One region of the Peribacillus sp. B65 genome, then DNA from elsewhere that is predicted to be linked to it. Evidence: riboswitches for the same ligand, from Rfam matches in the RefSeq annotation. Region 1 holds a riboswitch; the other holds the start of a gene.
What was found. A riboswitch is a leader RNA that binds a small molecule or an ion and turns the genes downstream of it on or off. The one in region 1 is predicted to bind glycine.
Positions count from the first base shown of each region.

Region 1 (5,641 bases):
TATCATTTGGATTGGCCTACCGTCTTAAAAAGAATATGTATTGCTGGAAATATTTCCTTGACAATTTTAAAACAGCTGAATAGAATAAAACATAAAGTCAGTAAGTACTGACAGTCTATTCAGGGGAAGTGAGAGCATGAGCAGCAGTAATAAGCTAAGTACCGATGATAAGCTGCTGTTGGCGGCAATCGATCTAATCGCAGAGAAGGGATACAATGCTGTTACTACTCAGGAAATTGCTGGTGCCGCAGGTTTGAGTGAAAAAACACTGTTTCGTCGGTTTGGAAGCAAGCTAAATCTTCTAGAAACAGCATTTGATCGATATCATTATGCCGAAGAGATGACAATACTTTTTAATGAAGAGCAAATCGTGTGGGACTTACATTCAGACTTACAACTGATCAGTCGAACATATCATGAAATCATGAATCGTAACCGTAAAATGATTATGATAAGTATCAAGGAGGAAGGCAATTTACCTGGGTTTCGAGAAAAAACACAAAAGCACCCTCGACAGTTACTGAAAATTTTAACAAACTATTTTAACACGATGTATGAGAAAGGAAAGCTTATTCACACTGAACCAGAGCTTCAGGCACTGTCGTTCATGATGATGAATTTTGGAGCCTTTATGAACAACCTGGATGCCGATGAAAACTATCCAACCGTATCCCTGGAGGCATTTATAACTGAGAGTGTGCAAATATTTACTAGGGCTTTAACTCCCTAGTTTTTTATTAAAAATAATGACAGTCAGCACTGACACCCTTTAATGATAAAAAGAGATGCCAATTATTAATGAATTGAAAAAAATATGTTAAATGACAGGAGATTATGAATATGAAATCAAGTAATACAATAGTATGGATTAATGTATTTACAGCTAAACCAGGCAAACTAGATGAATTGGTTGCTATCCAAGCTGAAGAACTACTCAATTTTAAGAAGGGATCACAAGGTGTTCCTGGTTGGATCAGCAGTCGTTGGCATCGTTCTGTAGAAAATAATAAGGCAATTATGGTAACTACCTTTGAGAGTATTGATTTTCATAAAAATTGGTTAGAAAAAAGTGAATTTAGAGAACATCTTAACAAAATAAACCATCTCATTGAAGAAACAGAAGGTGGGTACTACACGTTAGTGGAAGAGATAGAAAATATGTAATCAAACAAATTATGAGGTTTTTATTCTTAACCAATTTATTTGCCAGTCATTAACGAGGAGGAGAAAACATTGGGAAAATTAAATATCGGAATTATCTTAGGAAGCACACGTATAGGACGCGTAAGTCCACAAGTAGGAAGTTGGGTAAAAGAAATAGCTGATGAACGAAAAGACGCAAATTATGAAATCGTCGATATCGTAGATTTTAACTTGCCATTTGTTGGAGAAGGCACTGGTAAAGAACCAGGATTATTAGCTTGGTCAGAAAAACTTTCTGGCTTGGATGGTTTTGTGTTTATCGTACAAGAATACAATCACAGTATTACAGGGGCCCTAAAAAACGCACTTGATTCCGCACGTGATGAATGGAACAACAAAGCTGCGGGCATCGTGAGCTATGGTTCAACTGGCGGAGCCCGTGCAGCTGAACATTTGCGTGGCATCTTAGGGGAATTACTAGTTGCGGACGTTCGGGTAAATCCAACATTATCGCTATTTACAGACTTTGAAAACTTCAAGACGTTTAAACCAGCTGATTTACACCTTGGGAATGTAAATGCAATGTTAGATCAAACGATTGCATGGAGCGGTGCCTTAAAAAAATTAAGATAAGCTTGATAGTTTACTAACCGCCTTTAAAGTAGCTTTCCTTGCCATGCCACTATACTCTTACATGGATTATGCACAGTTAAAAAGCAAAACGGCCTTCTAAAATTCAGCCTAGTTTAAAAGATTTAGTATAGCGGAATATTTAATATGTTTATTGAAAATGGTGACAAACCATTGGTTAGTTCTATAAGACCTATTGTAGAGTTGACACAAACTGTGCGATTATATGGGCACATAAAACGCCCGAAGGGGCAAAAAGTAAATGTTTCTTTAATTTTCTTTCGCATCTTTCTATTACTTTGCGAATAAAAAGTCCTTAACGAGTCTTTTTAAAGAAATGTACGGAGCTACACCATGCTTAGAATATATTGATTCGTTAAAAAGTATTATATAGAAGAAACAGAAACATTGATCAATTCACCAGAAATTTTAAGCTATATTGGAAACCGTACTAACCAAACATGATCAATCGTAGAAACGGATACAGCAATGTTGAAACAAATGAAGTTATTGCTACAAGTTCACCTTACTTTAAATCAGATGTGTCTTGAATGTACATTTTTTTTTACCAGAATTGAATATCAATAAATGACCGCGAATGAAGAAAATTATTTTTCAAAAGCTTTATGGTTTTATGAAGCATTGTTTACAGGTATACAGCGCATCTATTTAAGTACTTGGGACTTTCTCTTTATATGCCTTATAATACATCTGTTAAACCAAAGGAATTAGAACGAGTATATTTAAATTGTATGATTTACTAAAAAAATTGTTTAAGACATTCTTTATTCCTATTTAACGATTAATGGAATTCATTTTTTATATTAGAAAAGTGATTATATAATAAAGTCATTGTTGCTATGAGCTCCAATGACTTTTTCTATTTTAAAGCAAAACTTCTTTCGAATGGTATATTTACTTGCTAAGTTGAGTATTCACCTCCCTTTTTTGATGTGAATATTTGTTAGTGAAATATCTTACTATCTATAAAAGAAATATACAAAAATAATAAGTATATATAGATTTGATCATACTTTATGAATATGTTTTAAAAGAAGCTGGTAAAATGAATCGGGAATGGTTTCGTTAACACGTCAAGCATTGTGAAAATGGATACGTGATGATAAATATAAACCCTATTGACCCAGATTATGTTATTCTATTTTTGTTTACATCAGTCCGTCAGAAAAACTGTAAAGGGGGTATAAGGTTAAAATGGTTAAGGAAAAGAAACTCAAGCTAAAGAAGCCAAAGAAGTGGTGGGGATGGGTTCTAGCATTTGTCATCATAGCTAATACAGTTGGTGGTGGGGACAAAGAGGAAGTTGCTAAAGAAGAGCAGGCTTCTGAAAATACTGTTGAACTTAGGGAGGAAGCTCCTAGACAATCTTTACTGCTGCAAGGAATTTCGCGAGTCTCGAATTTTCTCTTTTTCCATACATCAATTATGTTAAAACTATAGATATTATTTCCTCTCCCGGCTTTGAATTTTGCCGTATTGTCAATCGAAAAATGCCGATATTTTTGCATATACATAAGCGAGTTTGGGATTTCTAACAACATAGAAAAGCTGCTAATAAGCTTGATTTTTCATAGCTAATAACTTCTAAAATATCCTGATCATAAAGTTCAAATTTGTCCATTTTTAGATTTCAGAAAATAGAGTTTTTTCAGATAATCATTGAAATATCCATTAAAAACCGATAATATACAACTATTAAAACAACTTTATATCAGCGGATGATGATTGTGGGAGAGTCTAAACAATGTTTAGCACCGAAGGAGCAAATCCTATAAAAGCAGGAACTAATCTCTCAGGTAAAAGGACTACAATTGGACGCGTCTCTGAAGAGAGCCATAGGCCACCGAAGGAGTTAAACTCTCAGGTAAAAGGACAGAGGAAGGTAGGAAAATACCTATCTTTCCTCTGCCCTTTTTTGTACTTGGGAAGATAAAAAGAGAGGAGTGTTAATTGAGATCTGTAGATAAATGATCTATCCTTTGATTTGTACAATTAATGCTATATTTTCAAAAATGGTTGGTAGCTTTAGTTTAAAAATCTATATCCAGTACCCATCAAAGAAAACGCTTACAGCGGTGAGACAGTCTCCAGTACGCTATTAATTCACACTCATTGAAAGGCTGACCCTTTAAAAGGGGAAAATTCCAAGTAGCCTAAAAAAGTAGAAGGTGGGAAATCTTATGCAGGAACAAAAGTTGGATAGAGGGCTAAAAAACAGGCACGTACAACTCATAGCTATTGGAGGGGCAATCGGAACGGGATTATTTCTTGGGGCAGGAAAATCTATTCATTTAGCCGGGCCATCAATTCTATTTGCTTACATGATTACAGGCATCATTTGCTTCTTAATCATGCGCGCACTTGGAGAACTGCTCTTATCTAATTTGAACTATCATTCCTTTGTTGACTTTGTAAGAGACTATTTAGGTAATATGGCTGCATTTGTAACCGGCTGGACCTACTGGTTTTGCTGGATTTCAATCGCAATGGCCGACTTAACGGCAGTTGGTCTTTATACTCAGTATTGGTTTCCTTCCGTACCGCAATGGATGCCAGGATTAATTGCACTAGTCATTCTGCTATTTATGAATCTTGCAACCGTAAAACTTTTTGGCGAAATGGAATTCTGGTTCGCATTAATTAAGGTCATCGCTATCCTAGCACTAATTGTTATCGGTATTTTCATGATTATTAAAGGCTTTTCCACTGATTCAGGCGCAGCAAGTTTCACGAATCTATGGAGACACGAAGGGATGTTCCCAAATGGAATAAATGGTTTTGTCCTCTCATTCCAGATGGTAGTGTTTGCGTTTGTGGGCATTGAACTTGTAGGACTTACAGCAGGTGAAACAGAAAATCCAGAAAAAGTTATCCCCAAAGCGATCAATAATATTCCTATTCGGATTATAATTTTCTACATTGGCGCACTTATTGTCATTATGAGTGTTTATCCGTGGAACGCAATCATCCCAACGGAAAGCCCATTCGTCCAAGTATTTGTGGCTGTAGGTATCGCTGGTGCAGCTGGTATCGTTAATTTTGTCGTCCTAACATCGGCTGCTTCGGCATGTAACAGCGCAATCTTCAGTACAAGCCGGATGGTATATTCACTTGCCAAAGATAAAAATGCACCTGTACCGTTTGCAAAACTTAATGACCGAAAAGTACCTTCCAATGCATTGTTCTTTTCAACTGTTGTCATTTTAATTTCCGTTGTTTTGAACTATTTAATGCCTGAAGGTGTATTTACCTTGATTACAAGTATTTCTACAGTATGTTTCATCTTTATTTGGGGAATTACAGTCATCAGTCATTTGAAATACCGTAAAACAAGGCCAGATCTAGTGAAAAAGAGCAAATTTAAATTACCACTTTATCCAATTTCCAATTACTTGATCCTTGCTTTCCTAGCGTTCGTCCTTGTGGTTCTTGCACTTGCGGACGACACTCGTGTTGCCTTATTCGTTACACCTGTATGGTTCATTATGCTGATTGCGATTTATAAGATGGGCAAAACGAAGGTGGATCAGGCGAATCAGAGAGAGATAGCGGGGAATTAAGAGTCAAGAAATCCTTTGATTCTATTTGCGGTGTTTGTCCAGATAGTTGCCGCTCCATATTTTCCAACTCGGTGAGTAAAAAATCTGTCCGTTTTAAAAAAACAAAGATATCTGGTTGATCTTATGATAATTCGAAATAAATATTTTAGAATAGTATTGTTAGCGCTTTCAAAAATGCTTGACATAATTATGCTCAACAACTATTCTAAATGTACTAAATTGAATAAGCGGATGACAGTTGTGGGAGAGTGCAAAGCGACAAGCCACCGAAGGAGCAAGTTCCAAAA
Region 1 covers NZ_CP195840.1:1,553,115-1,558,755, forward strand. Annotated here, with positions in the region: gene ACSR9O_RS07610 (TetR/AcrR family transcriptional regulator) at 137-730, shown strand; gene ACSR9O_RS07615 (antibiotic biosynthesis monooxygenase family protein) at 841-1,164, shown strand; gene ACSR9O_RS07620 (NADPH-dependent FMN reductase) at 1,234-1,776, shown strand; gene ACSR9O_RS07625 (hypothetical protein) at 2,989-3,234, shown strand; glycine riboswitch at 3,513-3,612, shown strand; glycine riboswitch at 3,616-3,672, shown strand; gene ACSR9O_RS07630 (amino acid permease) at 3,975-5,354, shown strand.

Region 2 (5,641 bases), 240 kb from region 1:
GACTAATCCATTTTCATCGGATTTCACTGTAATCGTTTCAAGTCCGGCAACAGTGGCAGAGGCAGGATTCGTACCGTGTGCAGAATCAGGTACAATCACTTTCGTCCGTTCTGTATCGCCATTCGCTTCGTGAAAAGCGCGAATCATCATCAACCCTGTCCACTCACCATGTGCACCTGCTGCAGGCTGTAATGTCACTTGGTCCATCCCGGTGATTTCAGTTAAGTGTTCCTGCAAATCAAATAAGAGTCCCAATGCTCCCTGAACGGTAGCCGGATCTTGATATGGATGGATATGGGCAAAGCCGTTGAAACGTGCCACGTTTTCATTTATTTTCGGATTATATTTCATCGTGCATGAACCCAGCGGATAAAAACCCGAATCCACCCCATGATTCCGTTTGGAGAGTGCTGTATAGTGACGCATGATATCCAGTTCGGACACCTCAGGCAGTTCTGCCTCTTCTTCACGGATGTAGTCGGCAGGAAGAATTTCTTCGAGCGGAATAGTTGCAACATCCATTTCTGGCAGACTGTACCCGATTCGACCGGAAGTACTGATTTCAAAAATGAGTGATTGATCTTGATTATTCATGTTGATCCCCCAATTCCTGCGCAAGTGCATCAATTTCTTCTTTTGTTCTAAGTTCAGTTACCGCAACCAGCATATGGTCTTTCAGCTCAGGATAAACCGTCCCTAAATCAAAGCCGCCGATCATCCCTTTTTCAAAAAGGCTTTTATTGATTTCTGAAAACGAAGCAGGCAGTTTAATGATAAATTCATTGAACGAAGGACCGTCGAATATCACTTCCACCCCTACTGCCATAATTGCTTTTTTCGCATAATGTGCTTTTTGAATATTTTGCACGGCCATTTCCTTGACACCCTTTTTCCCAAGGGCGGTCATTGCAACAGAAGCTGCCAACGCATTCAAAGCTTGATTGGAACAAATGTTGGATGTGGCTTTGTCACGGCGAATGTGCTGTTCACGAGCTTGTAGCGTTAGTACAAATCCCCTTTTACCATTTTCATCCACGGTTTGACCGACGAGTCGGCCTGGAACTTTCCGAACAAGTTTATTAGTAACCGCAAAATATCCACAATGAGGTCCACCGAATGCCGCTGGAATGCCGAATGGCTGAGCATCCCCCGTTACGATATCTGCACCGAGTGCACCAGGGGATGTCAAAGCTCCCAATGCAAGCGGATTACTGGAAACGATAAACATGGATTTGACGCCATGAATGATTTCTTCCATTTCCTTCAATGGCTCGATCCGGCCAAAAAAGTTCGGATATTGCACGATCACTCCTGCAATGTCCTCATTCGCCAATTCCTTTAAAGCAGCTAAGTCCGTCACACCGTCTTTATAAGGAATTTCGATCACTTCCACGCGTTGCCCTTTCGCATATGTCTTCACGACTTCTCTTGATTCAGGATGAACGGTTCCTGAAATGAGAATCTTCTTGCGGCGTGTCTGTCCTGAAGCAAGCATGGCTGCTTCAGCCAGCGCTGTCCCGCCGTCATACATGGAGGAGTTAGCCACATCCATGCCCGTCAATTCACATATCATCGTTTGATATTCAAAGATTGCTTGAAGCTCTCCCTGTGAAATTTCAGGCTGATAGGGTGTATAAGCCGTGTAAAATTCAGAACGGGATAGAACATGATCGACGATGACCGGTGCATAATGGTCATAGACACCCGCACCAAGGAAGGAGGCATAGTTTTTAAGATCCGCATTCTTGGCAGCAAGCCTTGATAATTCTTTCATTAATGCTGGTTCCGATTTAGCAGGCTTGATATCGTATTCTCCTTGAAAACGAACGCTCTCAGGGATATCATTGAAAAGTTCTTCAGCAGTGGATACCCCTATCGCTTTCAGCATTTCTTGTTTATCTTGCTCTGTCATGGGTAAATAACGATGTTTCATCTAATGACCATTCCCCTCTATTTACGTGGTTTTTTATAAAAAGGTGTTTGTATTATAACGGCTTTCAAACGTTTGGAACGGATCTCCACTTCGACTTCCGCATCCAGCACTGAAAATTCCTTATCGATAAGTACCAAACCCACGTTTTTCTTCAACGTTGGTGATTGGGTACCGGTCGTGACCTCGCCAATGACTTTATCACCGCTGTAGACCTTATACCCATGACGTGGAATGCCACGGTCTATCATTTCAATTCCCACAAGCTTGCGAGGAGCTCCTTTCTCCTTTTGCTCAGCAAGAACGGCTTTCCCGAAAAAATCAACTTCCTTATCGACTTTTACTGCAAAACCAATCCCGGCTTCTATCGGGGTGATGTCTGCTGAAAGCTCCTGCCCATACAACGGCAGTTTCGCTTCAAAACGCAGGGTATCACGAGCACCTAAACCAATCGGCTGAACTCCCTCTTCGTTTCCGGCATCCATAATCGCCTTCCAAAGGGCTGGACCATTTTCACTGTCACTATATATCTCAAAGCCATCCTCACCAGTGTATCCAGTACGGGATACCATCGTGGAGATACCGTTAATCATGACATTTTCCTTGAACTTGAAAAATCCAATTTCACTTAAAGCAGTATTTCCCGATAGTTTTTGTAAAATCTTCTCTGCAGCTGGCCCTTGAAGTGCCAGCTGTGTATAGTCACTAGATACATTCTTGATTTGGACATCTTCCGATAAATGAGCTTGCAGCCAATTGAAATCTTTTTCTGTGTTCGCTGCATTGACCACGAGCAGATAGTCATCCTCAGACCTTTTATACACGATTAGATCATCAACCGTGCCTCCGTTTTCATAACACATGGCGGAATATTGGGCACCGCCCTGTTTCAGCTTTGATATATCATTAGTCAGCATCTTTTGTAAAAAGGAAAGGCTCCCAGGACCCTTAACATCGACTTCACCCATATGGGAAACATCGAATAACCCCGCTTTTGTACGTACGGCTTCATGTTCGTCCTTTATACCCGAAAATTGGACAGGAAGTTCCCAGCCGCCAAAATCAATCGTTTTACCTCCGTATTCACGATAAACCTCAAATAGTGGTGTTCTTTTTAAATCGGTCAAAAAATGACCCCCTTCAGATTTTTTTAAATTAATTGGCTTCATTATCAAAAGCTTCTTGTCATTACGCATCAGATATATCCTGATTCATGATGTGAAAAAAGCACAAAAAAGGACAGAGAAAGCCCGTTTGAGCTTTTTCTCTGTCCTGAAACCTGAAAGTTTACCTATGTAATAGGTTTTCCCCTTTGGTGGCCGTCCCAAAACGGGCGGCGCTCTCCAGAGTTGCGTCCAATAAGAGTTCTTTTGCCTGAGAGATTCACTGCTAAGTTTGCTCCTTCGGCGCTACATCCGTAGTCTCTCCCCTTATCTTCACCCGCATATAAATGGTCTACCAATGAAAGGAAGCGAATAAGCCACCAAACATCGGTAAAACCTCTGAGCATCGTGGAATGCATTCTCTGCCAATTCTCCTGAAACCTCAGAAACCGTTTGATTGGTCTCCTTCAGTAATCTTGGATAAATTAGAAGTCTATAGCCCATACTAAGAAAACGCGAACTGCAAAATCGATGTACAAAGATTCTTTGTAGCGTTGGGAAATTGGAATTTTCTAAATATACTTATATCCTACCCTAAGAAACTTATCTCTGCAATATCTTTTGAAGAGAAATATTTTTCTTACTTCACATATGAAATGTTCGGGTTTTGACCTTTTATTAAGGAAAATATGATTTAAGAGGGAGTTATTTCTATGAAAATCAATATATCCTTTAATTCTGAATGGAATGACGAGTTTCTGCAAAAGATGGAAAATGACGGTCCATGGGGAAACTGGGAGCTTTATAAGCTCGCGGTTCAAATGGAGGAAAATCTTATCATCCCTGATTTTGAAGGTTTACAGGCGCCCAAGCACCTTCCGCAGTTAACCCCGCTTCCCCATCAATTGGAAGCAGCCAAGCAAGTGGTGGAAAAGATGAATGGAAAGGCCATTTTAGCTGATGAGGTAGGGCTCGGAAAAACAATTGAAGCTGGATTGATCCTAAAAGAGTATATGATTAGGGGCCTTGTAAAAAAAGTTTTGATCCTTGTTCCGGCTTCCCTTGTCACACAATGGGCTTTTGAATTGAATACCAAGTTTCATATACCGGCAGTCGTTCAGAGAAAAAGCTATGTTTGGGACTCCTGTGATGTGGTCATTTCATCCATTGATACAGCGAAACGAGCTCCACATCGAGATATCATTTTCAAGCAGGAATACGACTTCATCATTATTGATGAAGCTCATAAACTTAAAAATAATAAGACGAAGAACTATGAATTCGTCCAAAATCTGAAAAAGAAATTTTGTTTACTCCTGACAGCCACTCCGATTCAAAATAAAGTCGAGGAAATTTTCCACCTCGTTTCGTTATTGAAACCAGGCCACTTGGGAAATGCCTCACTTTTTTCAGAAAAGTATAAAGGGAAAGGCCGGAACATTATTGAAGATGAACACCTAAAGGAACTTGTCAACACTGTCATGATTCGAAACCGGCGGGCCGATACTGGCATTGAATGGACAAAACGGCATGTGGAGACCATCACCATTGAATTTTCTCCAACGGAACAAGCATTGTACGATGCTGTTTCCAAATTCAAACCTATTTCGGATGGTTCTAAAGGAAGCGCCTTTTCGGCTCTCACTCTCCAAAGGGAAGCATGCAGCAGCAGAGAGGCGGTCTTTTATACATTAAAGAATATGAAAAATAAATATGATCAGCCTTCCCCTGACTTTTTGGCAAAGCTTGATGATTTATTTTCTAAAGTGAATGAAACGGTTCAGAACTCAAAGGCTGAAAAAGCTTTGGAACTGATCAAGAAAATTGATGATAAAGTCATTATCTTTACCGAATACCGGGCGACTCAGCTATATCTACAATGGTACCTACAGCAGAATGGAATTTCTTCAGTTCCTTTCCGAGGCGGTTTTAAGCGCGGAAAGAAAGACTGGATGCGAGAATTATTCCAAAAAAATATACAGGTATTGATTGCAACAGAAGCTGGCGGAGAAGGGATAAACCTTCAGTTTTGCCATCACTTGATTAATTTTGACCTGCCATGGAACCCGATGAGGCTCGAACAGAGAATCGGACGGATACACCGCCTTGGTCAGGAAGAAGATGTGATGATTTATAACTTTGCCACGAAAAATACAGTGGAAGAACATATTCTAAAGTTACTATATGAAAAAATAAATTTATTCGAGAAAGTAATCGGCGAATTGGATGATATTCTAACCAAACTGGATATTAACAACATTGAAGAATATTTGATTGATGTAGTCGGCGAATCCAAAACAGAGGGCGAAATGAAAATCAAGATGGATAATTTTTCATCGTTAATCCAATTCGCCCAATCAATGAAGGAAGGTGAGGTTCATGCAGCAACGGGAAATTCATGATTTTTTAATAACTTACTTTAAAGCCAATGATTGTGAAATACTGGATAATGCACCAACCCACCTTACAGTCCAATTGACGATTGATATGGATAAAGAATTAATGAACAGACCCTTTTATTGGCATTATCTAGAAAAAACAGGCGGCGTTCCAAACCCAGCACAGATGACTTTCATTACCGATCCAGAACTAGCTCCATCCGATTTAA
Region 2 covers NZ_CP195840.1:1,788,955-1,794,595, reverse strand. Annotated here, with positions in the region: gene gcvPB (aminomethyl-transferring glycine dehydrogenase subunit GcvPB) at 1-594, opposite strand, end outside; gene gcvPA (aminomethyl-transferring glycine dehydrogenase subunit GcvPA) at 587-1,933, opposite strand; gene gcvT (glycine cleavage system aminomethyltransferase GcvT) at 1,951-3,057, opposite strand; glycine riboswitch at 3,196-3,279, opposite strand; glycine riboswitch at 3,283-3,370, opposite strand; gene ACSR9O_RS08815 (DEAD/DEAH box helicase) at 3,747-5,435, shown strand; gene ACSR9O_RS08810 (YqhG family protein) at 5,413-5,641, shown strand, end outside.
Region 2: linked by a shared signal. The riboswitch ahead of gcvT (glycine cleavage system aminomethyltransferase GcvT) and the one ahead of ACSR9O_RS07630 (amino acid permease) in region 1 are both predicted to bind glycine.